Regions from separate parts of the Streptomyces sp. BK79 genome, predicted to be linked through region 1. Evidence: riboswitches for the same ligand, from Rfam matches in the RefSeq annotation. Region 1 holds a riboswitch; each other region holds the start of a gene.
The links. Region 1 has a riboswitch for cyclic di-AMP ahead of ACFIF2_RS14335 (transglycosylase family protein). Riboswitches for the same ligand answer to the same signal wherever they lie in the genome.
Positions count from the first base shown of each region.

Region 2: another riboswitch for cyclic di-AMP. It lies ahead of ACFIF2_RS23935 (transglycosylase SLT domain-containing protein); the one in region 1 lies ahead of ACFIF2_RS14335 (transglycosylase family protein).
Region 3: another riboswitch for cyclic di-AMP. It lies ahead of ACFIF2_RS27655 (peptidoglycan DD-metalloendopeptidase family protein); the one in region 1 lies ahead of ACFIF2_RS14335 (transglycosylase family protein).
Region 4: another riboswitch for cyclic di-AMP. It lies ahead of ACFIF2_RS16925 (M23 family metallopeptidase); the one in region 1 lies ahead of ACFIF2_RS14335 (transglycosylase family protein).

Region 1 is NZ_JBHVOC010000010.1:30,185-37,145, forward strand. Features, by position in the region: gene ACFIF2_RS14315 (exopolyphosphatase) at 1-674, opposite strand, end outside; gene ACFIF2_RS14320 (DUF501 domain-containing protein) at 671-1,210, opposite strand; gene ACFIF2_RS14325 (septum formation initiator family protein) at 1,260-1,742, opposite strand; gene eno (phosphopyruvate hydratase) at 1,838-3,118, opposite strand; gene ACFIF2_RS14335 (transglycosylase family protein) at 3,410-4,153, opposite strand; cyclic di-AMP (ydaO/yuaA leader) riboswitch at 4,157-4,323, opposite strand; gene ACFIF2_RS14340 (transglycosylase family protein) at 4,507-5,568, opposite strand; gene ACFIF2_RS14345 (cytochrome P450) at 5,713-6,961, opposite strand, start outside.
Region 2 is NZ_JBHVOC010000020.1:7,514-14,474, reverse strand. Features, by position in the region: gene ACFIF2_RS23945 (GNAT family N-acetyltransferase) at 1-407, opposite strand, end outside; gene ACFIF2_RS23940 (HAD family hydrolase) at 703-1,512, shown strand; gene ACFIF2_RS23935 (transglycosylase SLT domain-containing protein) at 1,529-2,020, opposite strand; cyclic di-AMP (ydaO/yuaA leader) riboswitch at 2,026-2,194, opposite strand; gene ACFIF2_RS23930 (polyprenyl synthetase family protein) at 2,896-3,906, shown strand; gene ACFIF2_RS23925 (outer membrane lipoprotein carrier protein LolA) at 4,184-5,431, shown strand; gene ACFIF2_RS23920 (ABC transporter ATP-binding protein) at 5,534-6,550, shown strand; gene ACFIF2_RS23915 (ABC transporter permease) at 6,537-6,961, shown strand, end outside.
Region 3 is NZ_JBHVOC010000024.1:81,635-88,595, forward strand. Features, by position in the region: gene ACFIF2_RS27635 (aspartate aminotransferase family protein) at 1-342, shown strand, start outside; gene ACFIF2_RS27640 (helix-turn-helix domain-containing protein) at 444-1,094, shown strand; gene ACFIF2_RS27645 (DUF6126 family protein) at 1,091-1,210, shown strand; gene ACFIF2_RS27650 (tyrosine-protein phosphatase) at 1,234-2,031, opposite strand; cyclic di-AMP (ydaO/yuaA leader) riboswitch at 2,455-2,614, shown strand; gene ACFIF2_RS27655 (peptidoglycan DD-metalloendopeptidase family protein) at 2,618-3,568, shown strand; gene ACFIF2_RS27660 (SGNH/GDSL hydrolase family protein) at 3,799-4,584, shown strand; gene ACFIF2_RS27665 (TetR/AcrR family transcriptional regulator) at 4,624-5,244, opposite strand; gene ACFIF2_RS27670 (carboxymuconolactone decarboxylase family protein) at 5,272-5,856, opposite strand; gene ACFIF2_RS27675 (MBL fold metallo-hydrolase) at 6,034-6,961, shown strand, end outside.
Region 4 is NZ_JBHVOC010000012.1:111,967-118,927, forward strand. Features, by position in the region: gene ACFIF2_RS16915 (M16 family metallopeptidase) at 1-403, shown strand, start outside; gene ACFIF2_RS16920 (M16 family metallopeptidase) at 400-1,788, shown strand; cyclic di-AMP (ydaO/yuaA leader) riboswitch at 1,982-2,146, shown strand; gene ACFIF2_RS16925 (M23 family metallopeptidase) at 2,159-2,923, shown strand; gene ACFIF2_RS16930 (GntR family transcriptional regulator) at 3,127-3,822, shown strand; gene ACFIF2_RS16935 (HPr family phosphocarrier protein) at 3,977-4,258, opposite strand; gene ACFIF2_RS16940 (GNAT family N-acetyltransferase) at 4,459-6,961, shown strand, end outside.

The sequences.
Region 1 (6,961 bases):
GACACCGTCGTCACGGAACCGGCCAGGCCCACCAGCGTGCGCGCCTCGCGCAGCGGCACCGTCTCCTCGGCGAGGTCCAGGGCGGCCTCGATGTCGGCCCGCATCGCCGCGACCTGCGCCCGGCCGGGCGGGTCGCTCACCACGCCGTCGCGCACCAGGTGCCGCTCGGTCATCCGCACGCAGCCCACGTCCACGGAGCGGGCGGCCCGCACGTGGTCGTCGCCGACGACGAACTCCGTCGAGCCGCCGCCGATGTCGACGACCAGGTAGGGCCGCTCGAGGTGGTCGCGGCCGGCCAGTTCCTTGGTGGCGCCGGTGAAGGAGAACTCCGCCTCCTGGTCGCCCGAGATCACCTCCGGCTCCACTCCGAGGATGTCCCGCACCCCGCGCACGAAGTCGTCCCGGTTCTCCGCGTCCCGGGAGGCGGAGGTCGCCACGAAGCGCAGCCGCTCGGCGCCGTGTTCCCTGATCACCTCGGCGTACTCGCGGCAGGCGGCGAAGGTCCGCTCCAGCGCCTCGGGCGCCAGCCGCCCGGTGCGGTCGACGCCCTGGCCGAGGCGCACGATGGTCATGCGCCGGTCGAGTTCGGCCGGCTCACCGGTGGCCGGGTCCACGTCGGCGACGAGCAGCCGGATGGAGTTCGTACCGCAGTCGACGGCGGCGACCCGGGTCACTGGGCGTCCTCCCCGCAGATCTCGCCGGGCGTCACGCACGGCCCCTTGCGCCACCACTCGGGCAGCATCGCGATCGCCTCGTCGCCCAGCGGGTTGACGCCGGGGCCGGCCGCCAGCGAGTGGGCGACCAGCACGTGCAGGCACTTCACCCGGTCCGGCATGCCGCCCGCGCTCGGGAAGCCGGTCAGCTCCTCGATCTCGTCGCGGCGCCGGACGTAGTCCTCGTGCGCGCCGCGGTAGGCGGCGGCCAGCTCCGGGTCGGCGGCCAGGCGCTCGGTCATCTCCTTCATCACGCCGTTCGCCTCCAGCGTGCCGATGGCGGAGGCCGCCTTGGGGCACGTCAGGTAGTACAGCGTGGGGAAGGGCGTGCCGTCGGGCAGCCGCGGTGCCGTCTCCACGACGTCCGGCTGCCCGCAGGGGCAGCGGTGCGCGATGGCGCGCAGGCCGCGCGGAGGCCGGCCGAGCTGCTGCTTGAAGGCCGCCACGTCCGCGTCGGTGGGCTCGGTGCGCGGGGTGGTCGGCGGGGGAGTCTGCATGACTGTCTTCTGCTGGTCTTCCTGTTGAGTCACTGCCGGGGCGGTCGGTTCACGGCCGGCGGGCGGCGGCGTCGGCCTTGTCGACGCCGTCCCAGACGTTCCGGTACCAGGGGCGGTCGGCGCCGCCGGCCTCGGCGCGGGCCTGCTCGGCCGCGCCCGGGTCGACGACCACGAACCCGGTCTCCCCCGGCATCACGTAGTGCAGCCGCCGCCGGATCTGCTGCTCGGCGTAGGCGTCGTCCTGCCAGCGTGCCTTGAAGTCGCGCAGGACCTCGACCCGCTCCCGGGTCTCGCGCTGCTCCCGCTGGAGATCGGCGATCTCGGCGCGCTGGGCGACGTACTGCCGTATCGGGTAGGCGAGCGCCACCACGAGGGAGCAGAGCACCATCGCGAGCAGCGCGGCCCGGCCGGTCAGCCGGGAGCGGCGGGCCTGGCGCTTGGTCTGCGAGCGGTAGACCCGGGCCGCGGTCTGCTCGCCGATGATCCGGATCCTGGTCGCGGTGGAGAAACGGTCCCGGTCCTTCACGGCCATCTGGTCTCCGCCTCCCGTGCACACGCGTACGTCCCCGCACACGGTACGGGACCGGGTACGGGGACGTACGTACGACGCTGCCTACGGCTTCGGGCTCAGCCCTTGAAGCGCGGGAACGCGCTGCGGCCGGCGTACACCGCGGCGTCGTCGAGGATCTCCTCGATGCGCAGCAGCTGGTTGTACTTGGCGACGCGCTCGGAGCGGGCCGGGGCGCCGGTCTTGATCTGGCCGCAGTTGGTGGCGACGGCCAGGTCGGCGATGGTGACGTCCTCGGTCTCGCCGGAGCGGTGGGACATCATGCACTTGAAGCCGTTGCGCTGGGCCAGCTCGACGGCGTCCAGGGTCTCGGTGAGCGAGCCGATCTGGTTGACCTTGACCAGCAGGGCGTTGGCGGCGCCCTCCTCGATGCCGCGGGCCAGGCGCTCCGGGTTGGTGACGAACAGGTCGTCGCCGACGATCTGGACCTTGTCGCCGAGCTTGCCGGTGAGGACCTTCCAGCCCTCCCAGTCGTCCTCGAACAGCGGGTCCTCGATGGAGACCAGCGGGTACGCCTCGACCAGCTCGGCGTAGTACTCGGTCATCTCGGCGGCCGTGCGCTCCTTGCCCTCGAAGGTGTAGGAGCCGTCCTTGTAGAACTCGGACGCGGCGACGTCGAGCGCGAGGGCGATCTGCTCGCCGGGGGTGTAGCCGGCTTCCTTGATCGCCTCGAGGATGAGGTCGAGGGCCTCGCGGTTGGAGCCGAGGTTCGGGGCGAAGCCGCCCTCGTCGCCGAGGCCGGTGGCCAGGCCCTTGTTCTTCAGGACCTTCTTCAGCGTGTGGTAGACCTCGGCGCCCCAGCGCAGGGCCTCGGAGAAGGACTCCGCGCCGATCGGGGCGATCATGAACTCCTGGATGTCCACGTTGGAGTCGGCGTGCGAGCCGCCGTTCAGGATGTTCATCATCGGCACCGGCAGCAGGTGCGCGTTGGGGCCGCCCAGGTAGCGGAAGAGCGGCAGGTCGCTGGCCTCGGAGGCGGCGTGGGCGACGGCGAGCGAGACGCCGAGGATGGCGTTGGCGCCGAGCGAGCCCTTGTTGTCGGTGGCGTCCAGGTCGAACATGGCCTGGTCGATCAGGCGCTGCTCGGTGGCGTCGTAGCCGACCAGCTCGGGGCCGATCTGCTCGATGACGGCGAGGACGGCCTTCTCGACGCCCTTGCCGAGGTAGCGGTTGGTGTCGCCGTCACGGAGTTCGATGGCCTCGAAGGCACCGGTGGAGGCACCGGACGGAACGGCGGCACGACCCGTGCTGCCGTCGTCGAGGCCGACCTCGACCTCGACCGTGGGGTTGCCTCGGGAGTCCAGGATTTCCCGGGCTACGACGACGTCGATGGACGGCACGAGCATCTCCTTCTTCAATGTGACGCTTCGGTGTGACGCGCGGGTCCGCTGGACCGCGGCGGCTCTGCGGGACCGAGCCTAACCGGCTCCGGGCGATCGGCCAGCCGATCGCCCACCCGATGGACAGAACCGAGAGTAAATTGTTTCCGAACGAAACAAAGACGTTCCCGGAAACCCGTGGAAACCCGTACGCGATCAAGTGCGCGGTCGGGCGCCGGGCGAGGGCACGAAAAACCCGCCCCGGTGCGTACGGGGGAACACGCACCGGGGCGGGAGTCGCGAGGCCGCCGCTTACTTGAGGTGCAGCTGCTGGCCCGGGAAGATCAGGTCGGCCTCGTCGACGATGTCGTCGTTCAGGTCGAACAGCTTGGCCCAGCCGCCCTTGACGTCGTGCTCCTCGGCGATCGAGCTGAGGGTGTCGCCCTTGACGACCTTGTACTCGCCGTCGCCCTTCTCGACCTTCTGGCCGGTCGGGGTGGTGACGGTCTCCTTCTTGGCGGCCGGGCGCTCGTCGGAGCGGGAGGCCTTCTGCTCGGCGGAGCGGTCGGCGGTGGAGCCGCTGCTCTGGCTCTGCGAGCCGGAGGAGCTGTCGGAGCCGGAGCTGTCGGAGCTCTGCGAGGAACCGCTGTCCTGGCTCTCGGTGGAGCCACCGCCGGTGTACGCGGCGTTCGACAGGCCGGTGCCGCAGACCGGCCAGGCACCCTTGCCCTGGCCCGCGAGCACCTTCTCGGCGATCTCGATCTGCTGCGCCTTGCTGGCCTGGTCGGCGGTCGCGGCGTACTGCGTGCCGCCGTAGCCGGCCCAGGTGGAGGCGGAGAACTGCAGACCGCCGTAGTAGCCGTTGCCGGTGTTGATGGACCAGTTGCCGCCGGACTCGCACTGGGCGACGGCGTCCCACTCGGAGGCGGTGGCGGCGGAGGCGTTGCCGGCCGCCATCAGCGGGGCGGCGACGGCGGCACCGGTGACGCCGGCGACGGCGATGACACGGGTGGCCTTGGACGGGCGGCGGTGCTTGCCCTTGCCGGAAAACAGCATGGTTGATCCCCTCACCGACGCCTGCGAGGTGAGCTGTCGGGTTCGGGCCGGTTGAGTTGCCCGGCCGGGTTCCTCGCGGAACTCGGCTCCACCCCTAGCCGCTCCGGCTCAACTGCCCGGTGCGGCACTTACCTTGGGTCCCCCGCTCCTGCCTTCGGCGCTTGACGCGACGACTGTTCCCGGACGGCCGCTGGCAGGATTCGGCGTTGCGGCAGCCGGGGCCCGCGATGGCGAGCGGTCACGACCGTAGACACGCGCGCCGCGGATTTTCAAAGACGATCACGGCTTCTGAGACCTATATCTCACGTGATCCAAAACGGACATACAGTCTCGAACCGTGACGTGAACTCCCCCTACTTTTCGCCCGATTCGCCCGTGACCGTGAGCGTCTGACCGGGCAGGATGTGGTCGGGGTCGACACCGACGACGTCCTTGTTGCCCGCGTACAGCGACCGCCACCCGCCGTCGACCTCAAGGGAGTCGGCGATGCCCCACAGGCTGTCGCCGGAGCGGACGGTGTAGGCGCCGTCGACGGCCTCCCGCGCCCCGCCCTCGTCACGCGAGGCGTGCCGCCCCGACGACTCCGCCGTACGGCCGTCCACCGGGCCCTCGTCGGCGCTGCCGCCGCGATGCTTGCCCGCGCCGGACTCGCCGGTGCCGGTGAGGGACGAAGAACCGTCACTCTGCCCCGCCTTGTCCGATTCATCGCCCTTGGTGACGGGCGCGGACGAACCGGCGGACTCCTCGCGGCCGGCGCCGGCCGCGGGGTCGGACGTGTCGGATGTATCGGGCGTGTCGGACGTGGCCCCTTCGTTCTGACCGGCCGACGAGGAGGCGGAGGACGAGGGGGAGGACGACGCCCCGGCGGTCGGCTCCGCCGCCCCGGACGACCGGCCCGACCGGTCCGGCTCACCCGAGTCGGCGGAGCCGCCCGAGCCGGCCGACCCGGACGCCGTCGGGGCCGGGGTCGCGGAGGCGTCGTCCGCCTCCTCCGACGCACCGTCACCCGTCGAACCCGTACCGCCGCCCACGACCGACGCGTCGTTGCCCAGCCCCGCGAGCAGACCGCAGGTCGGCCAGGCGGCGATGCCCTGGTCGGCGTGCAGCTTCTCGGCGATTCTTATCTGCTGGGAGCGACTGGCCTGGTCGGCGCTCGACGCGTACTGGAGGCCGCCGTACCGCTCCCAGACCTCCTGCGTCAGCTGCAGCCCGCCGTAGTACCCGTTGCCGCTGTTCTGGCTCCAGGCACCGCCGGTCTCGCACTCGGCGACCCGGTCCCAGTTCGCCCCGTCGGCCGCGTGGGCGCCGGTGGCGCCGAGGAGGGGGATCGCGATGGCGGAGCCGGTCACTCCGGCGGCGACGACCAGGGCGGGTGCCTGGCGGGGGCGGCGGTGACGACCGTTCCCGGAGAGCATGCGACGACCTTTCACGAGACGACGGGGATCGGGTGGCGCCGAAACTCAGGCCACGCCGATGATCCGTGAACGTATAGGCAGATGATCGCTTGTCACAAGTTCATGCCGCGCAGATCACGTGAAGATCACAGAGTTGAGCGCGTGTCACTTTTGCGTCGGCGGCGCGCCGCTGTCCGCCGGGGACGGGGCGGGGGTGAACGACACGGGCAGGGTGCGCAGACCGCGCATGATGAGTCCGCCGCGCCAGCGCAGTTCGGCCGGGTCCGCGGCGAGGCGCAGGTCCGGGAGGCGGGTCAGGAGCGTGGCGAGCGCGGTCTGCCCCTCCAGCCGGGCGAGCGGGGCGCCGAGGCAGTAGTGGATGCCGTGGCCGTACCCGAGGTGCTGGCTGTCCCGGCGGGCGAGGTCCAGGGTGTCGGGGTCCGTGAACCGCTCCGGGTCGCGGTCGGCGGCCGCGAGGACGACGAGGACGGGGTCGCCGGCCGCGATCTCCTGCCCGCCGATGGTCAGCGGGCGGGTCGCGAAGCGCCAGGTGGCCATCTCCACCGGGCCGTCGTAGCGCAGCAGTTCCTCGACGCCCGTCTCCAGCAGGGCGCGCTCGCCCGCGGCGAGGGACGTCTCCAGGCCGGCCCGCTGCTCGGGGTGGGTGAGCAGGGCGTACGTGCCGTTGCCGATGAGGTTGACCGTGGTCTCGAAACCGGCGAAGAGCAGGATGAAGGCCATGGCCGCGGCCTCGTTCTCGGTGAGGTGCTCACCGTGGTCCGAGGCGCGGATCAGGCCCGACAGGAGGTCCTCGCCCGGGCCGGGCTCCGGCGGCAGCGCGGCCCGCTTGCGGTGGATGAGGTCGGCGAGGTAGCCCCGCATCTTCTTCACCGACCGCGCGACCCCGCCCCGCGGTCCGCCGCCGTGCCGGATCATCATGCCCGCCCAGTCCCGGAAGTCGTCCTGGTCCTCCCGGGGGACGCCGAGCAGGTCGCAGATGGCGTAGATGGGCAGCGGGAAGGCGAACTCGTGGATCAGGTCGGCGGAGCCGGCGCCCGCGAACCGGTCGATGAGGTCGTCGGCCAGCTCCTGCACCCGGGGGGCGAACTCGGCGACCCGGCGGGGCGTGAACGCCTTGCTGACCAGCCGCCGCAGCCGGGTGTGGTCCGGCGGGTCGATGTTCAGCAGGTGGGTCATCAGCTCGGCCTTCCGCTCCCCCGGAATGCCGGTCTTGCCCTTGGCGTGCGCGGGCTCGTCGTGGTGCGCCGGGTTCTTGGACAGCCCCGGCTCGGCGAGGGCCTGCCGGGCGTCCGCGTACCGGGTGACCAGCCAGGCCTCGACTCCGCTGGGCAGCCGCGTGCGGTGCACGGGCGCGTGCTCGCGCAGCCAGGCGTAGGCGGGGTAGGGGTCGCTC
Region 2 (6,961 bases), on a different contig from region 1:
TACCCCTTCTCCACGTCGATGACGTACGCGGTGTGCTCCTCCGCCGCGTGCGGTAGGAACAGTCCCTGTGCCGCCTCCAGGTTGTCGAAGGCGAAGCTGGACAGGGAGCAGGCCCGCAGCAGGGCGCGGGTGTCCGGGGCGAGGCCCGGGCGCAGCACCGCGCCCTGGCAGTCCGACACGCCGAGCCCGATCGCCCGGCCCTGGCCCAGCGGTCCGCGCTCGTGCGGCAGGAAACCGGCGGGGTCACCGCCGTCGTACACCACCGCCACCCGCGCCCGCGGCCGCACCCGGCCCACGACGTCGGTGAACTCCGGTTCCATGAACGGGTTGCGCGGCGCCGTCGACCCGGCGCGCAGCTCCCGCCAGCGCTCCCGTTCCCCCTCGCCCAGTTCCTCCGGCCTGAGCACGCGTACACGTCCGCCGTTCAACCCGACCCCCCGATCAAGTCCCCCCTGGACAGAAGGAAGGTACCGTCGGGGCCGCCCGACCGGTAGGTAGCGGACCATGTTGTTGCCAACCGGTGCACAGGCCTTTAACCGGCTTTAGCCGATGAACGCGATGATGTGCCAGGTTTCGGACACGAACGTGCGTCCTCGGCCGCACTCGTGCCGGACTCGTACGCACTTGTGCCGTACTCGCGCGTCCTCGTTCGGATGCGATCGCGGGTGAGTCGGACAGGTGCGGTGTCCGTATTCTCTGATCATGGACCGCACCGCATATTCACTCGTCGCCACCGACCTCGACGGCACGCTGCTCCGCGGCGACGACACCGTCTCCGACCGGTCGCTGGCCGCGCTGGCGCGGGTGGCCGGGGCGGGGGCGCGGCACCTGGTGGTGACCGGCCGGCCGGCGCCGAGGGTGCGGGCCCTGCTCGACGGGCTCGGCTGCACGGGGCTCGCGGTGTGCGGTCAGGGCGCGCAGGTGTACGACGCCGGAGCGCATCGGATGCTGTGGTCGGTCACCCTGGACCGGGAGCTGGCCGAGACCGCGCTCGGCAAGATCGAGGCCGAGGTCGGGCAGGTGCACGCGGCGGTCGACCAGGACGGCGTCGACGGCCTGACGCTCATCGAGCCGGGCTACCTGATGCCCCACCCGACCCTGCCCGCGGTGCGGGTCGACCGGCGCGACGAACTGTGGAGCGCGCCGATCAGCAAGGTGCTGCTGCGCCACCCCGACCTGTCCGACGACGAGTTGGCGACGACGGCGCGTTCGGTGGTCGGTTCCCTGGCGACGGTGACCATGTCGGGGCCGGGGACGGTGGAGCTCCAGCCGTGCGGCATCACCAAGGCGACGGGGCTGGCGCTGGCCGCCGAGCGGCTGGGCGTGGGCCGGGAGCGGACGATCGCCTTCGGCGACATGCCCAACGACATCCCCATGTTCCAGTGGGCGGCCCACGGCGTCGCCATGGCCGGCGCCCATCCGGAACTGAAGGCGGTGGCCGACGAGGTCACCACGACGAACGAGGACGACGGCGTGGCCGTCGTCCTCGAGCGTCTCTTCGGATCCCGCTGACCCGCGTCCCTGCGGCTCAGTAGGCGCCGAAGACGTTGTCCATCGAGCCGTAGCGGTCGGCCGCGTAGTTGCAGGCGGCGGTGATGTTGGCGACCGGGTCGTACGGGTCCCAGGAGGTGCCGGGCACGTGGTACGCCTGGAAGGTCGGGTCGATCACCTGGAGCAGGCCCTTGGACGGGGTGCCGTTGACGGCGTTGATGTCCCAGTTGTTGATCGCGAGCGGGTTGCCGGAGGACTCGCGCATGATGTTGCGGTGGATGCCCTCGTACGAGCCGGGGATGCCGTGCTGCGCCATGATGTCGAGCGACTCGCGGATCCAGCCGTCGAGGTTGTCCGGGTAGGTCGTCGCGGCGGTGGCGGCGGTCGGGGCGGCGGCCGGGGTGGCCGCGGAGGCACCGGTGGCACCGAGGAGCGGCAGGGCGAGCACCGCGGCGCCGGTGCCGGCCAGGGCCAGCTTGCGGGCGAGGCGGGTGGTGCGGGCGTGACGGTTCTGACCGTTGGCAGACATGCTTCAGTCCCTCTCCTTACGCCTGCGAGGTGAGCTGTCGGGTTCGGGCGGGGAGGTGCCCGGCCGGGCCCTGACGGGCACGGCTTCACCCCGAGCCGCTCCGGTGGTGACCGGCGCGGCGACTTACCTGGGTCCCCCGCTCCTGCCTGCGAAGTGTGTTGGCGGATGACATGTGTCCGGGCGGTGGCAGGATTCGGCGTCCGCCCGACAGGCCGGGAACGTATGCGAGAGCACATGTCCGGAACAAGTGCAGGAATCACCCAACGCGCCTGTTGACCTTGATCTGGGGCATTTGATGCGCTTGATCCTTTGCTGCTGCCAAGCCTCAACTGGCTTGTGGCGCAAAGGGAGGGCACAGTCGGCGGCAGGGTTGCCCACAGTCGCGGGGGAGTGAGCCAACTCACGGGCGTCAACAAGGGGCGCAAATCGGGCATCAGGCCCAACTTGGCTTCAACCGCCCAGCGGTGCGGAAGGCTTCGGGTCGCGCGGCCGTCGGGCGGTCCGATCGCCCCGTGCGGCGGGTGCCGGTCTCCGCCGTGGCCGGTTCCGGTCCGTCCGGTGTTTCCGCGTGCCGTGCGGGCATCTGTTCGGGACGGAGGTGGAGTGGGCCGTGCGGGTGACGTACTCGGAGTGCGGGGCGTTGGGAGGGGTGATGTGATCTTCGGTGGCGGCTTCCCGTCTCGGGGATGTCGATCAATGTCTGCTCATATCACCTGATCAAAAACATACCGCGCATGATCCGATACCGACCGGCCTGTAACGGTGGGCGCTAGCGGTGATCGAAACGTGACCGGATACGCTGACTTGAGTGGTGGCAGCGACCTATCGACAAACCAGGTAATCGCCAGTAGACACCAGCAGACAGGAGACCCCTCGTGACCGTCGTCGGGCCGTTCGGGCTGAGCGTGCGGGACCAGGCTCTGGAAGCCGATGTCCAGGCCGGATTGGTCGCGGTCGAGGAAGGGTTGCTCGAGGCAACCAAAAGCGAGGTGCCCTTCATCACGGAGGCCGCCCAGCACCTGGTGCGGGCCGGCGGCAAACGGTTCCGGCCCCTGCTGGTCATGCTGGCGTCCCAGTTCGGCGACCCCTACGCCCCCGGCATCGTGCCCTCGGCCGTCGTCGTGGAGCTGACCCACCTCGCCACGCTGTACCACGACGACGTGATGGACGAGGCGGCCGTGCGACGCGGCGTGCCCAGCGCGAACACGCGGTGGGGCAACTCCGTCGCGGTCCTCACCGGCGACTTCCTCTTCGCCCGCGCCTCCCAGATCCTCGCCGACCTCGGGCCCGAGGCGGTCCGCGTGCAGGCCCTCGCCTTCGAGCGGCTCGTCACCGGCCAGATCCTGGAGACGGCGGGGCCCCAGGACGGCCGGGACCCGGTGGACCACTACCTGGACGTGCTGGGCGGCAAGACGGGCTCGCTGGTGGCGGTCTCCTGCCGGTTCGGCGCGATGATGTCCGGCGCCGACGAGACGGTCGTGGACGTGCTCACCCAGTACGGCGAGCGCCTCGGCGTCGCCTTCCAGCTCGCGGACGACGTCCTGGACATCGCCTCGGACTCCCACGAGTCGGGCAAGACGCCCGGCACCGACCTGCGCGAGGGCATCCCGACCCTCCCGGTGCTGCGGCTGCGCGAGCGGGCGGCCCGGCTGGGGCTCGCCGAGGACATCGCCCTGAGCGAGCTGCTGGACTCCGACCTGAGCGACGACGCCCGGCACGCGGAGGCGCTGCGCCTGCTGCGCGCCCACCCCGCCCTGGAGCAGGCGCGCAAGGACACCGTCCGGTACGCCAAGGACGCCCGGGCGGCGCTCGCCCCGCTCAGGGAGTGCGAGGCGAAGGCCGCGCTCGTGGAACTGTGCGACGCCGTGGTGCACCGGGCCGGCTAGCCTCCGCCCGCCCGTGATCCGCGTCACGGGCGGGGCGCTGCCCGCCGGGTGGCGTGCCCTGCCCCCTACGGGTCGGGGGAGTCCACGCCCCTGCGTGTCATCCCGCAGGAGTAGGCGGAGTTGAGTCCGGGGTCTGACGCTTCTGCCCGGCCGATTTGGTCAGATGGTCATCACGGAAAACACCAATCCTCACCGATTCGGGTGAGAATGGCGGCTCACGGATGAACCAGTGCGAGGTCGCGAGACAGCCGCCGCCGACGACGGAGGTAGGGCACACATGGCACCGATCGATTCCGAGGGCACGACGACCGTGGGGCAGAGCGAGGAGCCGCGCACCGGACGGCGCAAGGCCGCGCGGTACGTCGTCCCGGTCGCGGTGATGGGAGTGGCGGCCGCGACGATCGGGCTGGTCCCCGCGCTCGCCGACTCCGGGGACCCCGACCTGCCGAAGGTCACCGCCGCGCAACTCCTCGAGAAGATGGCCGAGTCGGACGTCGAGCAGCTCTCCGGCACGGTCAAGATCAGCACGGACCTGGGGCTGCCGGACCTCGGCGGTCTGGAGAGCGGCCTGATGTCCGGTATGTCCGGTGCGCCGGGCGCGGGCGGTGACGAGGACGGCTCCGCCGCCGACCCGTCGGCCAAGCTCACCGAGCTGGTGACCGGCACCCACACGCTCCGGGTCGCCGCCGACGGCCCCGACCGGCAGAAGCTGTCGCTGCTGGAGAACGCCGCCGAGTACAGCCTGATCCACGACGGCAAGGACGTCTGGGGCTACGACAGCCGGTCCAACGAGGTCTACCACTCCACCGTCCCCGAGGCGTCCGGGCAGCCCGAGAAGGACGTTCCGGCCACACCGAAGGACTTCGCCGACCAGGCGCTCAAGGCGGTCGACGACACCACGTCCGTGACCGTCGACGGCACCGCCCAGGTGGCCGGCCGGGACGCGTACCGGCTGGTGATCGAGCCCAGGCAGGAGGGCTCGACGGTCGGCGCGATCAGCATCGCGGTGGACGCCGAGACCGGGACGCCGCTGAAGTTCACGCTGACCCCGTCGAGCGGCGGCGCCGCCGTCGTGGACGCGGGCTTCACGCAGGTCAGCTTCGCGAAGCCGGACGCGTCGACCTTCGACTTCACCCCGCCCAAGGGCGCGAAGGTCACCGAGGGCGACGAGCCGGCCGGGGCGCCGGGGCACGGGGCGCAGGAGGACGGGGCGTCGGAGCGCGGGCGCAAGGGCGAGGCGGGCGGCCTCGCCAAGGAGGCGGACGGCCTGAAGACCGTCGGCGAGGGCTGGAACACGATCGCCACCTTCGACACCGGCGGCGAGGGCGGCCTGCCCACGGAGGCCGCCGGCGGCGACCTCGGCGGCTTCCTCGGCTCCTTCGGCGACCAGGTCAAGGGCGACTTCGGCTCCGGCACGGTCTTCAAGACCCGCCTGGTCAACGCCCTGATCACGGACGACGGCAAGGTCTACGCCGGTGCGGTCACCAAGGACGCGCTGGTGAAGGCTGCCGACGCCGCGCAGTAGGAGACGGCGGGACACAGCCGTAGGGCGGGCACAGCCGTAGGGCGGGCACAGCCGTACGGCGAGCACGTCGAAGAGGACGAAGAGCACGAAGAGAGGGAGCCGATGGCCGAGCTGTCCGCCACGGAGCCGGAACGCCTGCCCGAGCAGGACAGCGCGGACCGGGACGGCGTGGGCCCCGGCGGTGAGGCCGACGCCGTCATCGCCACCCGCGCGCTCACCAAGCGCTATCGCGGCGGACAGCTCGCCGTGGACGGTCTGGACCTGACCGTCCCGGCGGGCAGCGTCTTCGGCTTCCTCGGCCCCAACGGCTCCGGCAAGACCACCACCATCCGCATGCTGATGGGCCTGATCGAGCCCACCTCGGGCACCGCCCGCGTCCTGGGCCGGCCCATGCCGCGCGCCGCCCGCACCGTACTGCCCCAGGTCGGCGCCCTCATCGAGGGTCCCGCCCTGTACGGCTTCCTCTCCGGCCGCGACAACCTCCTGCGGTACGACGCCGCCGACCCGACCGCCGACCCGAGCACCCGGCGCCGGCGCGTCGGGGAGGCACTGGACCGGGTGGGACTGGCCGCCGCCGCGGGCAAGAAGGCGAAGGCGTACTCGCTGGGCATGAAGCAGCGTCTCGGGCTCGCCGCGGCACTGCTCCAACCGCGCCGCCTGCTGGTCCTGGACGAGCCGACCAACGGACTCGACCCGCAGGGCATGCGCGAGATCCGCACGCTCGTGCGCGAACTCGCCTCCGACGGCACCACCGTCTTCCTCTCCTCCCACCTGCTGGACGAGATCGAGCAGGTGTGCACGCACGCCGCCGTGATGGCCCAGGGGCGGTTGATCACCCAGGGCCCGGTCGCCGACCTGTCGGCCGGGGCGCGGGGCCGGCTCGTGGTGACCACGCCGGACGCGCAAGAGGCCGCCCGGGTACTGAAGGAGCAGGGTGCCGGAGACGTGGTCGTCGCCGAGGACCGGGTGACGGCGGAACCGCCCGAGCGCGACCTCGCCGACCTGAACGCCGCCCTGGTCGCGGCCGGGATCCGGGTGCGCGGCTTCGGAGTGGAACGGGCCTCCCTGGAGGACGCGTTCGTGGCATTGACCGGGGAGGGCTTCGATGTCGCGGGCTGACGTGATCCGGGAAGGGGCGGTACGGGAAGGGGCGGCGGAGAGCGTGCGCGCCCCCGGTCCGCTGTGGACGCTCGGACTGCTCCGCAGCGAGTTGCTGATCACTTTCCGGCGCTGGCGCACCCTCGCCCTGCTGGGTGTGCTGGCCGCCGTGCCGGTCCTGGTGGGGATCGCCGTGCGGATCGAGACGGGCGACGGCTCGTCCCTCGGTGGCGGCGGGGGCGGCGGGGGAGGCGGCGGCGAGGGCCCGGCCTTCATCTCGCAGATCAGCAACAACGGCCTGTTCCTGGTCTTCACCGCGCTCGCCGCGACCCTCCCGTTCTTCCTGCCGATGGCCGTCGGCGTCGTCGCGGGCGACGCGATCGCGGGCGAGGCGAGTGCGGGCACCCTGCGCTACCTCCTGGTCGCCCCGGC
Region 3 (6,961 bases), on a different contig from region 1:
CTCGCCGACGTCCGCGGCCGGGGCCTGATGATCGGGATCGAGTTCGGCCGGCCCCGGTCCCTCAAGCTGCGCAGCCGCTGGACGATGCTCCAGGCCGCGCGGAAGGGACTGTTCGCGCAGATGGTGGTGGTGCCGCTGCTGCAACGCCACCGGATCCTGACCCAGGTCTCCGGCGATCACCTCGAGGTGATCAAACTGATCCCGCCGCTGATCATCGACAGCGACGACGCGGACCGGTTCGTCGACGCCTTCACCGAGGTCATGGACGACGCGCACGAAGGGGGCGGGCTGATGTGGGACTTCGGCAAGACGCTGGTGAGGCAGGCGGTGGCCAACCGCTAGGGAGCGGCCGGGGAGGGCACGCGCCGGGCCCCCGCCTCCGCCGGTTTGCCTCTGTGGCAAAAAAATTGCCACGCAGGCAATCCTGGGGCTGAATGGAAGGCATGACCTCCCCCGAGACCGGTCCGCCCTCGCCGGACGCGGCGGCGGACGCGGTGTCCGTCGTGGCACCGCAGCTGCGTGCCCTGCGGCGCAGGGCCGCCCTCACCCTGGAGACGGCCGCCCGTGCCGCGGGGCTCTCGCCGGCCCACCTCTCCCGGCTGGAGACCGGGCAGCGCCAGCCCTCGCTGCCGATGCTGCTCTCCCTCGCCCGTGTCTACGGTACGACCGTCTCGGAACTGCTCGGCGAGACGGCCGCGGACCGGGACGCGGTGGTGCGGGCCGACGCCATGGAGCCGACCTTCGCGGGCGGCTGGACGTACTGGCAGGCGGGCGGGGCCGGCCGCGGCATGCAGGCCCTGCGCGTCCATGTGCCGCACGGCTCCCAAGGGGACATCGTGCGCGTGCACCCCGGTGAGGAGTGGCTCCACGTGCTGCGGGGCCGGCTCCGGCTGCGGCTCGGGGACACCGTGCACCGGCTGGGGCCGGGCGACAGCGCGCACTTCGACTCCCTGACCCCGCACCGGATCGCCGCCCAGGACGCCGACGGGGTCGACCTCCTCTTCGTGCACACCCTGTTGCAGAGCCCGTCGGCGGCCCTGTGCCTGGGGCCCGCCACCACGCCGGACCACCTCACCGCCGGAGAGATGCCATGAGCGCCGTCCAGGACAAGTTCCCGCGCGCCCTGTGGGTGCGACTGCTCATCTACATCGCCCTGGGGCACGTCTTCGGCGGCTTCCTCTATCTGCTGTTCGAGGTGGGGGCCAAGTAGCCCGCCCGTGAGCGGGGGAGGGCTCAGTCCAGCATGCGCTCGCGCAGCCGCTCCCGGGTCTGCGGGGTGATCCGCAGCCCCTTCTCCAGGTAGTCGTCGACACCGCCCCAGGTCTCCTCGACGGTCTCGAACGCCGCCGCCAGGTACTCGGCGCGCGCGTCGAACAGGGGGCTGAGCAGCTCCATGACCTCGGGCGAGTACGCGGAGGCGGCGGAGCTGCTGCGCCGCACCTTGTAGCGGCGGTGCGTGGCGTTCGACTTCAGGTAGTCCTCGACGATGGCGTCGCGCTCCACACCGAGGGCGAGCAGGGTGATCGCGATCGACAGGCCCGCGCGGTCCTTGCCGGCCGCGCAGTGCATCAGGGCGGGCACGCTGTCGTCGGCCAGCGCGTGCACCACCCGGGAGTGCTCGGCGGTGCGCTCCTTGATGATCGCGCGGTAGGAGTCGATCATGCGGTTGGCGCCCTTGTCGTCCGCCAGGATCTCGCGCAGCTGGTCGAGGTCGCCGTCGCGGACCATCTTCCAGAACTCGGCGCCGTCGGCCGGGTCGCTCAGCGGCAGGTTCACGTTGCGCACGCCCGGCAGCTCGACGTCCGGACCCTCGAGCTTCTGGTCGGCCGCGTTGCGGAAGTCGAAGATCGTGTGCAGGCCCAGCGAGGCCAGGAACGCGGCGTCCTCCCCGGTGGCGTGAGCCAGGTGCCCGCTGCGGAACAGCACCCCCTGCCGCACCCGCCGGCCGTCCACGGTCGGCAGCCCGCCCACGTCACGGAAGTTGCGCACCCCGGCCAGGTCGGGTTCGGTCGACGGCACCTGCTGCGTCACGGGGGCTCCTCCCACTCCGCCCCGCCGACGCCGCTCGCCGACGGGCACGAGTCGACGATACGGCACGGACCTCCGGCCAAGGCGTCGGAGACATCCGACTGCACCACATCTGGGCCTTCTGTCCGACTTGCCACCTTCCGTCCAACTGGCCCTGGAATAAGAGTGGCTGGCGGGGTGGCGCGTGAGCAGCGTCATACCCGTGACGGTGCGTTGTTGGTCATGCTCACGTAATTCGACCGGTTCTCAAGGCCGTTTGCCGGAAACGGCACTGCGTAAATCGACGGAGGGTGACCGGCCTTTCCCGTAAAGGATCAATCGGAACACCCGCCCGTGGAACCTCTCGCTTGTCGCTGCGCGTCCTGGTCCCTTACGTTCACCACCGATCCGGACGGACGCCTAATCCTGCCGCCGACCGGAGCCCGCACTCACTCACCACCCGTACACGGCAGGAGCGGGGGACCCACAGGTACGACTGCCTGTTCCGGTTCCCGGAACGGCTTGGGGTAAAGCCGCGTCTCGGCGCGGCCGGGCATCTCCAGCCCGCACCCGACAGCTCACCTCGCAGGCGCCGGAGAAGGAAAACGACATGCCCGCGAAGGGTAAGCACCGCCGTACCAGGGCCATGCGCCTGACCCGCACCATAGCCGTCGCCGGAACCGGCGGCGCCGCGCTCGCGCTCCCGCTGATGGGTGCCGCCGGCGCCCACGCCGCTCCCGCGCAGTCCGTCTCCGAGCAGGCCGTGCAGTCCGTTCCGGCGTCGGCGAAGAAGAGCGCCGCCCAGAAGAACGCGGACTCGCGGACGTACACCGTGAAGAGCGGTGACTACCTCTCGAAGATCGCCGACGACCAGGACGTCGACGGCGGCTGGAAGAAGCTGTACGCGGACAACCGCGAGGTCGTCGGCTCCGACCCGTCGCTGATCCACCCCGGCCTGAAGCTCGTGCTCGGCGGACAGGCCGCCAAGCCCTCGGCCCCGTCCTCCGCCGAGGCGGAGATGCCGGCCGCCGAGAAGCCGGCCGAGAAGCCGGCCGCCGAGAAGGCCGCGCCGGCCGAGAAGTCCTCGGACGCCTCGAAGGCCTCCTCCTCGGACAACGCCTCCAACGCGAGCACCCAGTCCGCCGGCACCGGCAGCGGCTTCACCTCGCCCGTGCCCGGCGGCAGCGTCGGCACCCCGTACCACCAGACCGGCAGCATGTGGTCCAGCGGCTACCACACCGGCACGGACTTCGTCGTCCCGACCGGCACCTCGCTGAAGGCCGTCGGCGCCGGCACGGTCGTCTCGGCCGGCTGGGGCGGCGCGTACGGCAACCAGGTCGTCATCCAGCTCGCCGACGGCCACTACGCCCAGTACGCCCACCTGTCCTCGCTCTCCGTCTCCGCCGGCCAGTCCGTGACGGCGGGTCAGCAGGTCGGCCTCTCGGGTGCCACGGGCAACGTGACCGGCCCGCACCTGCACTTCGAGATCCGCACCACCCCGGACTACGGCTCGGACGTGGACCCGATCGCGTACCTGCGCTCGCACGGCGTCTCCCTCTGACGTCCGACGCCTTGTGCCTGACGTCTGACGTCTGACGTCTGAGGCCCAGTGCCGCCGAAGGCCGGACCCCGATCCCCGGGTCCGGCCTTCGGCGTATTCCTGAATTGGTGAATACTTTAGGCGTGGTTTTTCTCACCGCCCGTCAACCCATTCCTACGGTCGCGTAGGTCACATTCCGAGGTGAATCATGGGCCGATGTGGCAGACGATTCGAAGAATGACAGCAGAGCAGTGATCGGGTCGTACGTGGCGCTGGGGGACAGCTTCACCGAGGGCGTCGGCGACCCCGGCCCCGACGGGGCGTTCGTCGGCTGGGCCGACCGGTTCGCCGTACTGCTCGCGGACCGGCGCCCCGAGGGCGACTTCACGTACACGAACCTCGCCGTGCGCGGCAGGCTGCTCGACCAGATCGTGGCGGAGCAGGTGCCGAGGGCCGTCGAACTCGCGCCGGACCTCGTCTCGTTCTGCGCGGGCGGCAACGACATCATCCGGCCCGGCACCGACCCCGACGAGGTGGCCGAGCGGTTCGAGCGGGCGGTGGCGGCGCTGACCGCAGCGGCCGGCACCGTCCTGGTGACGACCGGCTTCGACACCCGCTCGGTGCCCGTCCTCCGGCGCCTGCGCGGCAAGATCGCCACGTACAACGGGCACGTCCGGGCCGTCGCCGACCGCTACGGCTGCCCCGTGCTCGACCTCTGGTCGCTGCGGACCGTCCAGGACCGCAGGGCGTGGGACGCCGACCGGCTGCACCTGTCCCCGGAGGGCCACACGCGGGTCGCGCTGCGCGCGGGCCAGGTACTCGGTCTCCCCGTCCCGGCCGATCCGGACCAGCCCTGGCCCCCGCTGCCGCCGCGCGGCACCCTCGGTGTCCGGCGGGACGACGTGCAGTGGGCCCGCGAGTACCTGGTCCCGTGGATCGGGCGGCGGCTGCGCGGGGAGTCGTCGGGCGACCACGTGACCGCCAAGGGGGCGCTGTCGCCCAACGACATCAAGACGTGGATCTCGACGGTGGCGTGACGGCCGGGAGGGGGGAGGGAGGGCGCGGGCGGTCGTCCGTCAGCCGGGCCGTGTCGTCAACGCCTCGCGTTCCAGGCCCAGTTCCCGGGCGAGTGCCTCGTCCGTCCACTCCTGGGCCCGCGCCCGGGACACCGCGCCCGGGTACGACGTCAGCTGCACGGCCAGCCCGTCGAGCAGGGCGGTCAGCCGCAGGGCGGTGCCGTGGGGCTCGGGGCACGTGAACTCCCCGGCGGCCACGCCCTCGGCGATGACCTCCGCGAGGGCCGCCTTCCACTGGCGGTCCAGTTCCCGCGTGACGTCCCGCAGCGCCGGTTCGCGCAGGGCGACCGCCCACCCCTCGATCCACAGCCGCCAGCCCTTGGCCTGCCCGGTCGGCGCGTACCAGCGCACGGCCGCGCGCAGCCGGCGCAGCGCCGACGTACGGCGGCCGAGCAGCTTGCGCAGGTGGGCGAGATCCTCCTCGGCGGCGTACGTGAACGCCGCGGCGACCAGCTTCTCCTTCGTGGAGAAGTGGTAGAGCACCAGCGCGTTGCTGACACCGAGCGCGGCGGCCACGTCGGCGATCCGCAACGCCGCCACGCCCCGCGCCGATATCTGCTCGATCGCCGCGCGCAGCAGCTCCTCGCGCCGCTCGGCGACGCTCAACCGGACTCTCACCACGCCCGTCACCCTATACAGGCGCCGTCCTCAGTCCGTCGTGGCCGGCACCGCTCCCGTCGGTCCGGCGGCGGGCAGGTCGCAGGAGTCCTTGAAACCCTGACTGGTCAGGTCGAGCGCCGCGTTGATGCGGGACCGCAGGTTCTCGACGGCGACCATGGCCGTCAGCTCCACGAACGCGGGCTCGCCCAGCCGGGCCCGCAGCCGCTCGGCGAGGTCGTCGCCGACGGTGGGCGGCGTCGCCGTCACCGCCTCGGCGTACTCCATGACGTCCCGCTCCAGCGGCGTGTAGACGTCGCTCTCCCGCCACACCGGGACGTCGTGGAGCTTGCGCCGGTCCATGCCGCGCTCGGCGTTCTCCCAGTAGCCGAAGTCCATGCACCAGGAGCAGCCGATGGAGGCCGCCGAGGCCATCACGGCGAGCGCCTTGAGATCGGAGTCGAGCCTGTTCCACTTGGCCACGGACTGCTCGAAGCGCAGGTCGCCCCAGAGCACGCGCGGGTTGTGGGCGAGCGCCTTGCCGGGGTCGAGGACCTTGCCGTAGGCGCGCCGGGAGTACCACTCCATGGCGCGGACGAGGAGTGTCCGGGGCGGGGTGAGGGATACGCGGGCCATGGGGGCCACCTTCCTGTCCGTCGGTCGTGTCGTCGTGTTCGTGTGCGTCCGGGGCGCTGGTGCGGGCGCCCTCACCGGTACGACGGACGGAGGGAACACTGATGTGACATCGGTCGTTCGAGCTGACGTCGGGACGAGACGACAATGTGAGCCTGACCTACTCCACCTGGAGGTACCGTGGCCGGTTTCCGTTCCCCGAACCCGGGGCTCCGTGTGCCGCGGCCCGCGGCCTTCGGCGCGGACCCGAGCGGCGAGCGCATGGCGCGCATCCGCAGATCGCCGCACTTCCGTGACGGCGTCTTCCAGAATCCCGGCGGCACCGCCCGGACCCGGCCCTCCGGGTCGGCGACGGAATTCGCCAAGATCTACTTCGACCGTGAGGCGCGGTCGCGCCGGGCCCCGCGAGGGCCCGTCCCGGTGCACGCCACCACGCTCGCCGACCTCGCCCGGCCGCCCGCCGGCGGGCTGCGGCTGACCTGGATGGGCCACTCCAGCGTGCTCGCCGAGATCGACGGGCAGCGGGTGCTCTTCGACCCCGTGTGGGGCGAGCGCTGCTCCCCGGTCCCCTTCGCCGGCCCCAAGCGGCTGCACCCGGTCCCGGTGCCCCTGGCGGCCCTCGGCCCGGTCGACGTCGTCGTGATCTCCCACGACCACTACGACCACCTGGACATGCCCACGATCAAGGCGCTGGCCGGCACCGACACCCTGTTCGCCGTGCCGCTCGGCGTCGGCGCCCACCTCGAACGCTGGGGCGTGTCCGCCGACCGGCTGCGCGAGCTGGACTGGCACGAGTCGACGCGCGTCGGCGGCCTCACCCTGACCGCCACCCCGGCCCGGCACTTCTGCGGACGCGGGCTGCGCAACACCCAGCACACCCTCTGGGCCTCCTGGGTCGTCGCCGGGGAGGAGCACCGCGTCTACCACAGCGGGGACACCGGCTACTTCGACGGCTTCCGGGACATCGGCGCCGCACACGGCCCGTTCGACGCCACGATGATCCAGCTGGGGGCGTACGCGGAGTTCTGGCCCGACATCCACATGACCCCCGAGGAGGGCGTACGCGCCCACCTCGACCTGCGCGGCGGCACTCCGGGCGGCGTGATGC
Region 4 (6,961 bases), on a different contig from region 1:
GGGGTGGCTGGACGTGAAGACGTCCGGCGACGTCGAGGTGCCGGTCATCGAGACCGCCATCGACGAGGAGCTCGCCCGGTTCGCCGAGGAGGGTCCCACGGCCGAGGAGATGGAGCGCGCCCAGGCCCAGTTGGAGCGCGAGTGGCTGGACCGGCTGGGCACGGTCGCGGGCCGCGCCGACGAACTGTGCCGGTACGCCGTCCTGTTCGGCGACCCGCAGCTCGCCCTCACCGCCGTGCAGCGGGTGCTGGAGGTGACCGCCGAGGAGGTCCAGGAGGTCGCCAAGGCCCGCCTGCGCCCCGACAACCGCGCGGTGCTCGTCTACGAGCCCACCGCCTCCGCGGACGAGAACACCGCCCACGACTCCGACGCCACCGACGAGAACGAGGAGGCGGCCAAGTGACCGAGCTCGCCACCATGGAATTCCACCCGCGGCCGCAGGCGGGAGAGCCCAAGCCGTGGGCGTTCCCGGCCCCCGAGCGCGGCAGCCTCGACAACGGTCTCACCGTGCTGCGCTGCCACCGCCCCGGCCAGCAGGTCGTCGCCGTGGAGGTGCTCCTCGACGCGCCCCTGGACGCCGAGCCGGCCGGTCTGGACGGCGTCGCGACGATCATGGCGCGCGCCTTCTCCGAGGGCACCGACAAGCACTCCGCCGAGGACTTCGCCGCCGAACTGGAGCGCTGCGGCGCCACCCTCGACGCGCACGCCGACCACCCCGGCGTCCGGCTGAGCCTGGAGGTGCCCGTCTCCCGGCTCGCCAAGGCGCTCGGCCTGGTCGCCGACGCCCTCAGGGCGCCCGCCTTCGCGGACAGCGAGATCGAGCGCCTGGTCCGCAACCGGCTCGACGAGATCCCGCACGAGCTGGCCAACCCGTCCCGCCGCGCCGCCAAGGAACTCTCCAAGGAGCTGTTCCCGGCCGGGTCGCGCATGTCGCGCCCCCGCCAGGGCACCGAGGAGACGGTCGAGAACATCGACTCGGCGGCCGTACGCGCCTTCTACGAGAAGCACGTCCGCCCCGCCACGGCCACCGCCGTGGTCGTCGGCGACCTCACCGACGTCGACCTCGACGCGCTGCTCGGCGAGACGCTGGGCACGTGGACCGGCTCCGCCGCCGAGCCGCGCCCCGTGCCCCCGGTGACCGCCGACGACCGGGGCCGGGTCGTCATCGTGGACCGCCCCGGAGCCGTACAGACGCAGTTGCTGATCGGCCGCACCGGCTCCGACCGGCACGACCGCGTGTGGCCGGCGCAGGTGCTCGGCACCTACTGCCTGGGCGGCACCCTCACCTCGCGCCTGGACCGCGTCCTGCGCGAGGAGAAGGGCTACACCTACGGCGTACGGGCGTTCGGGCAGGTGCTGCGGTCCGCGCCCGACGGCACGGGCGCCGCCATGCTCGCCATCAGCGGCTCCGTCGACACCCCCAACACGGGCCCCGCGCTCCAGGACCTGTGGACCGTGCTGCGGACGCTCGCTCAGGGCGGCCTCACCGACGCCGAACGGGACGTCGCGGTGCAGAACCTGGTGGGCGTGGCGCCGCTGAAGTACGAGACGGCGGCGGCCGTGGCGAGCACGCTGGCCGACCAGGTCGAGCAGCACCTGCCCGACGACTACCAGGCCACGCTCTACCGCCAACTCGCCGCCACGGGCACCGTGGAGGCCACGGCGGCGGTCGTGAACGCCTTCCCGGTGGACCGCCTCGTGACCGTCCTCGTCGGTGACGCGGCGCAGATCAAGGAGCCCGTCGAGGCCCTCGGCATCGGTGAAGTCACCGTGGTGGCGGCCGAGTAGCGGCACACACGCGCGCGGTGGCCCTGGTGACCCAAGTGTCACCAGGGCCGCCTTTTGTCCGAATTGAGGGAGAGGCTGCCTGTCTGCCCTGTGGCATGCGCTACAAAAGGCCAGTTGCGTTTGAGGATTGAAGACAGCCGCGTTTAGCGTCTTCCGGGCTGTTCGTCAGGCAGTGCGCCGCACCCGCGGCACCGGACAGTCATCGCCGAGTCCCCGTACGGCGCGAGCCAGGGGAGCCGGGGACCCATCGCAGTCCCTGGGGTGAATCGGGCGCCCGCGCGTGCAGCGAGGGGGTCCGTAGGAGACCTTCCACCTCCGAACCCGTCAGCTAACCCGGTAGGCGAGAGGGAAGGAAAGGACCAGCCTCTACATGGCGTTCACGCGCGCCACCGGGAAGCACCGCCGCCCCGGCCGCATGCACCGCACCACCGCCCGCGCGGCGGGCGTCGCGGCCCTCGCCACCACCGGCGTCGTCGGCACCCTCGCCGCTCCGGCGCTCGCCGCCGAGCCCGCGCCGGAGCAGAGCGGACTCACCCCGGTCATCACCATCGGCGACTCCATAGCCGACGAGATCGACGCCCAGGCCACCGCGCAGAAGCAGGCCGCCCTGGACGCCGCCGCCCGTCAGGCGGCCCAGGAGGCCGCGCGCGAGCGGGCCGCCGAGGCCGCCGAACAGGCGCGCGAGGCCAAGGAGCGCGCCGCGCGCGAGGCGGAGCGCAAGCGCCTCAACACCTTCGTGCCGCCGATCACCGCTTCCTACGTCTCCACCGCCTACCAGGCTGGCAGCTCCCTGTGGTCCTCCGGCAGCCACACCGGCATCGACTTCCACGCCGCCAGCGGCACCACCGTGCACGCGGTCGGCGCCGGCACCGTCGTCGAGGCCGGCTGGGGCGGGGCGTACGGCAACCAGGTCGTGATCAAGATGCACGACGGCACGTACACGCAGTACGGCCACCTGTCGTCCATCGGCGTCTCGGTGGGCCAGTCGGTCGAGCCGGGCCGGCAGATCGGCCTCTCCGGCGCCACCGGCAACGTCACCGGGCCGCACCTGCACTTCGAGGCCCGGACGAGCCAGGAGTACGGCTCGGACATGGACCCCGTCGCCTACCTCCGCTCCCACGGCGTGAACCTCTGACGGCGGACGGTACGGCAGCACCCGAGGACCCCGGCTCACCGAGCCGGGGTTTTCCCTTTCCGGCGCACGGTCCGGGCCCGTCCCTTGTCCAAAAAATATCCATGAAATCCGTCCCGCCGTCGGAATGTCCGCCGCATTGGCCTAGAGTCACTGAACACGCGTCAATCGTCGACGTTTCACGGGGATTAAGGCGGAGGTCGGGCATGCGTATTCCGGCGCACTCGGTGTGCACGGCGATCCGGGACGACATCGTCTCCGGCGTCCACGCGCGCGGCAGCCGCCTCACCGAGGAACTCCTCGCCCGCCGCTACGGCGTCTCCCGCGTCCCCGTCCGTGAGGCCCTGCGCACCCTGGAGGCCGAGGGCTTCGTGGTGACCCGGCGGCACGCGGGCGCGTGCGTCGCGGAACCGACCGGGCAGGAGGCCGCCGACCTGCTGGAGACCCGGGCGCTCCTGGAACCCCTCGGCGCCTCCCGGGCCGCCCGGCGCCGCACCGAGGCGCACCTCAAGGTGCTGCGCGGGCTGGTGCGGCTGGGACAGGAGCGTGCCAGGCAGGGCAACAGCGAGGACCTGCGCTCACTCGGCGGGTGGTTCCACGAGACCCTCGCCCAGGCCACCGGCAGCCCTTCCCTGACGGCCCTGCTGACCCAGCTGCGCCACAAGATCGCCTGGATGTACGTCGTGGAGGCGTCGGCCGACCCGGTGGAGTGCTGGGCGGAGCACGGCGCGGTCGTCGACGCGGTGGCCCGGGGTGACGGCGAGCGCGCGCGGGCGCTCATGGCGCAGCACACCGAGCGGTCGACGCCGGCGCACCGGCTGCGCTTCGCCTCCGGCGGTGAACGGACGGAGCGTGTGAGGAACTCGCAACGTCCCGTAAACACACCGAGCCTGCGGCATTAACACGGGCACCGTATACAAAGGGAAGGGAATTCCGGGGGCTGTTTTGTGCTGCCCTTTTCCCCTTGGAGCCCGAGAGCTGCCGGGAAAGCGGAAAGGGAAAGGCCCGCCCGGGCGCGGAAAGCGTCGGGGCGGGCCTTTTCGATGCCGCCGTCGGTCAGACGGTCTCGGGGAGTTCCTCGAGGCCCTCGGCGACCAGCTTCGCCAGCCGGTCCAGGGCGACGTCCGCGCCCTCGGCGTCGGAGGCGAGGACGATCTCCTCGCCGCCCTGGGCGCCGAGGCCGAGGACGGCCAGCATGGAGGCCGCGTTGACGGGGGAGCCGTCGGCCTTGGCGATCGTCACCGGGACGCCTGTGGCCGTGGCGGCTCGGACGAAGATGGAGGCGGGGCGGGCGTGGAGGCCCTCGGCCCAGCCGACGTTGACGCGGCGCTCAGCCATGTGATGCTGCCCTTCAGGTGTTCCGGGTTTCAGGTTGTCTAGACCAGTCTTGTCTAGACCAGTTTCCCACATCGTGAAGCGTGCCGGGACGACGCCGTGCGCCTCCCGCGCGGGTCGCCGGACCGCGGCCTCGGTCCGGGCTCCCGCCCTCCACAGACTGCCTCGCGCCGTTGTCGTACGCGAGCCGTACTCTGGGGCCCATGCAGACCTCGTCGGACCGGCACGAGTACCCCGCCCACTGGGAGGCCGACGTGGTGCTGCGCGACGGCGGCACCGCGCGCGTCCGCCCCATCACCGTTGATGACGCCGAGCGCCTGGTCAGCTTCTACGAGCAGGTCTCCGACGAGTCGAAGTACTACCGCTTCTTCGCGCCGTACCCTCGCCTGTCCGCCAAGGACGTCCACCGCTTCACGCACCACGACTTTGTGGACCGGGTGGGACTCGCGGCCACCATCGGCGGCGAGTTCATCGCCACCGTACGCTACGACCGGATCGGCGCCGGTGGAACGCCCGCCTCCGCCCCCGCCGACGAGGCAGAGGTCGCCTTCCTCGTCCAGGACGCCCACCAGGGGCGCGGCGTCGCCTCCGCGCTGCTGGAGCACATCGCCGCCGTCGCCCGGGAGCGCGGCATCCGCCGCTTCGCCGCCGAGGTGCTGCCCGCCAACACCAAGATGATCAAGGTGTTCATGGACGCCGGGTACACGCAGAAGCGCAGCTTCGAGGACGGCGTGGTCCGCCTGGAGTTCGGACTCGAACCCACCGACCGCTCGCTCGCCGTGCAGTACGCGCGCGAGCACCGCGCGGAGGCGCGCTCCGTCCAGCGGCTGCTGCAGCCCGGCTCGGTGGCGGTCGTCGGCACCGGCCGCGCGCCCGGCGGCGTCGGCCGCAGCATCCTCGGCAACATCCGGGACGCCGGCTACCCGGGCCGGCTGTACGCCGTGAACAGGGCGTTCACCGAGGACCAGAAGGAACTCGACGGGATCCCCGCGCGCCGGTCGGTGCGCGACATCGACGGGCCCGTCGACCTCGCCGTCGTCACCGTGCCCGCCGAGCACGTCCCCGACGTGGTCACCGAGTGCGGTGAGCACGGGGTGCAGGGCCTCGTGGTGATCTCCGCCGGATACGCCGACAGCGGCCCCGACGGGCGCGAACGCCAGCGCGCCCTGGTACGGCAGGCGCGCACGTACGGCATGCGGATCATCGGACCCAACGCCTTCGGGATCATCAACACCTCTCCCCGGGTGCGGCTCAACGCCTCCCTCGCCCCCGAGATGCCGCGCTCCGGCCGGATCGGCCTGTTCGCCCAGTCCGGCGCCATCGGCATCGCCCTGCTGTCCCGGCTGCACCGGCGCGGCGGCGGCGTCACCGGCGTCACCGGCGTGTCGAGCTTCGTCTCCTCCGGCAACCGGGCCGACGTCTCCGGCAACGACGTCCTGCAGTACTGGTACGACGACCCGGAGACCGACGTCGCGCTGATGTACCTGGAGTCCATCGGCAACCCGCGCAAGTTCACCCGCCTGGCGCGGCGGACGGCGGCCGTCAAGCCGCTGGTCGTGGTCCAGGGAGCCCGGCACGGCGGGGTGGCACCGCAGGGGCACGCCGTACGGGCGACGCGGCTGCCGCACGCGACGGTCTCCGCGCTGCTGCGGCAGGCCGGCGTCATCCGGGTCGACACGATCACCGACCTGGTCGACGCGGGGCTGCTGCTCGCGCGGCAGCCGCTGCCCGCCGGACCGCGGGTGGCGATCCTGGGGAACTCCGAGTCCCTGGGCCTGTTGACGTACGACGCCTGCCTCTCCGAGGGGCTGCGGCCGCACCCTCCCCTCGACCTGACGACGGCGGCCTCGGCGGACGACTTCCACGCGGCCCTCTCCCGTGCCCTGGCCGACGACACCTGCGACGCGGTCGTCGTGACCGCCATCCCGACGGTGGGGGAGGGCCCGGCCGGGGACGCCGCGCTGGCGGAGGCGCTGCGCTCGGCGGCCGCCGCGGTGCCCGCCAAGCCCGTCCTGGTGGTCCACGTGGAGCTGGGCGGCCTGGCCGAAGCCCTGTCCGCGGCGGCGAGCACGGCCCCGCAGGCCGCGACGGGCGCCCCCGACGAGCCCCGGTCCGCTGCGAGCGCCCCCGACGAGCCCCCGTCCGGTGCGGGCGGCGCAGGGGAGGCCGGGTCTGCCGCCAACAGCTCCGAGGAGCATCGGTCTGCCGCGAGCAGCTCCGAACAGCCCCGGTCTGCCGCGACCGGCCCCGAGGGGCCCCGGTCCGCGACGGGCGGCCCCGACGGAGTCCGGGCCGCCACGAGTGGCCCCGGGGAGACTCGGTCCGCCGCGAGCGACCCGGGGGAGCCCCGGTCCGCCGCCCCGGACCGGCGGTCGTCCTCCGTCCAGGCCCCCGAGGGGGCCCACCTCATCCCCGCCTACCCCGCCGCCGAGCGCGCCGTCCGGGCCCTCGCCCAGGCCGTCGCCTACGCCCAGTGGCGGCGCGACGCCACCGACCCCGGCAAGGTCCCGGAGTACGAGGACATCGACGAGAAGGGCGCCGCCGAGCTGATCGCCGCGCACCTCGCGCGCGGACAGGGCCTCACCCTCGGCGGCGAGGCGACCTGCGAGCTGCTCGGCAGGTACGGCATCCAGGTGCACCGCGCGCTGCCCGCCCCCACCCCCGACGACGCCGCGGCCGCCGCGCGGACCCTCGGCTACCCCGTCG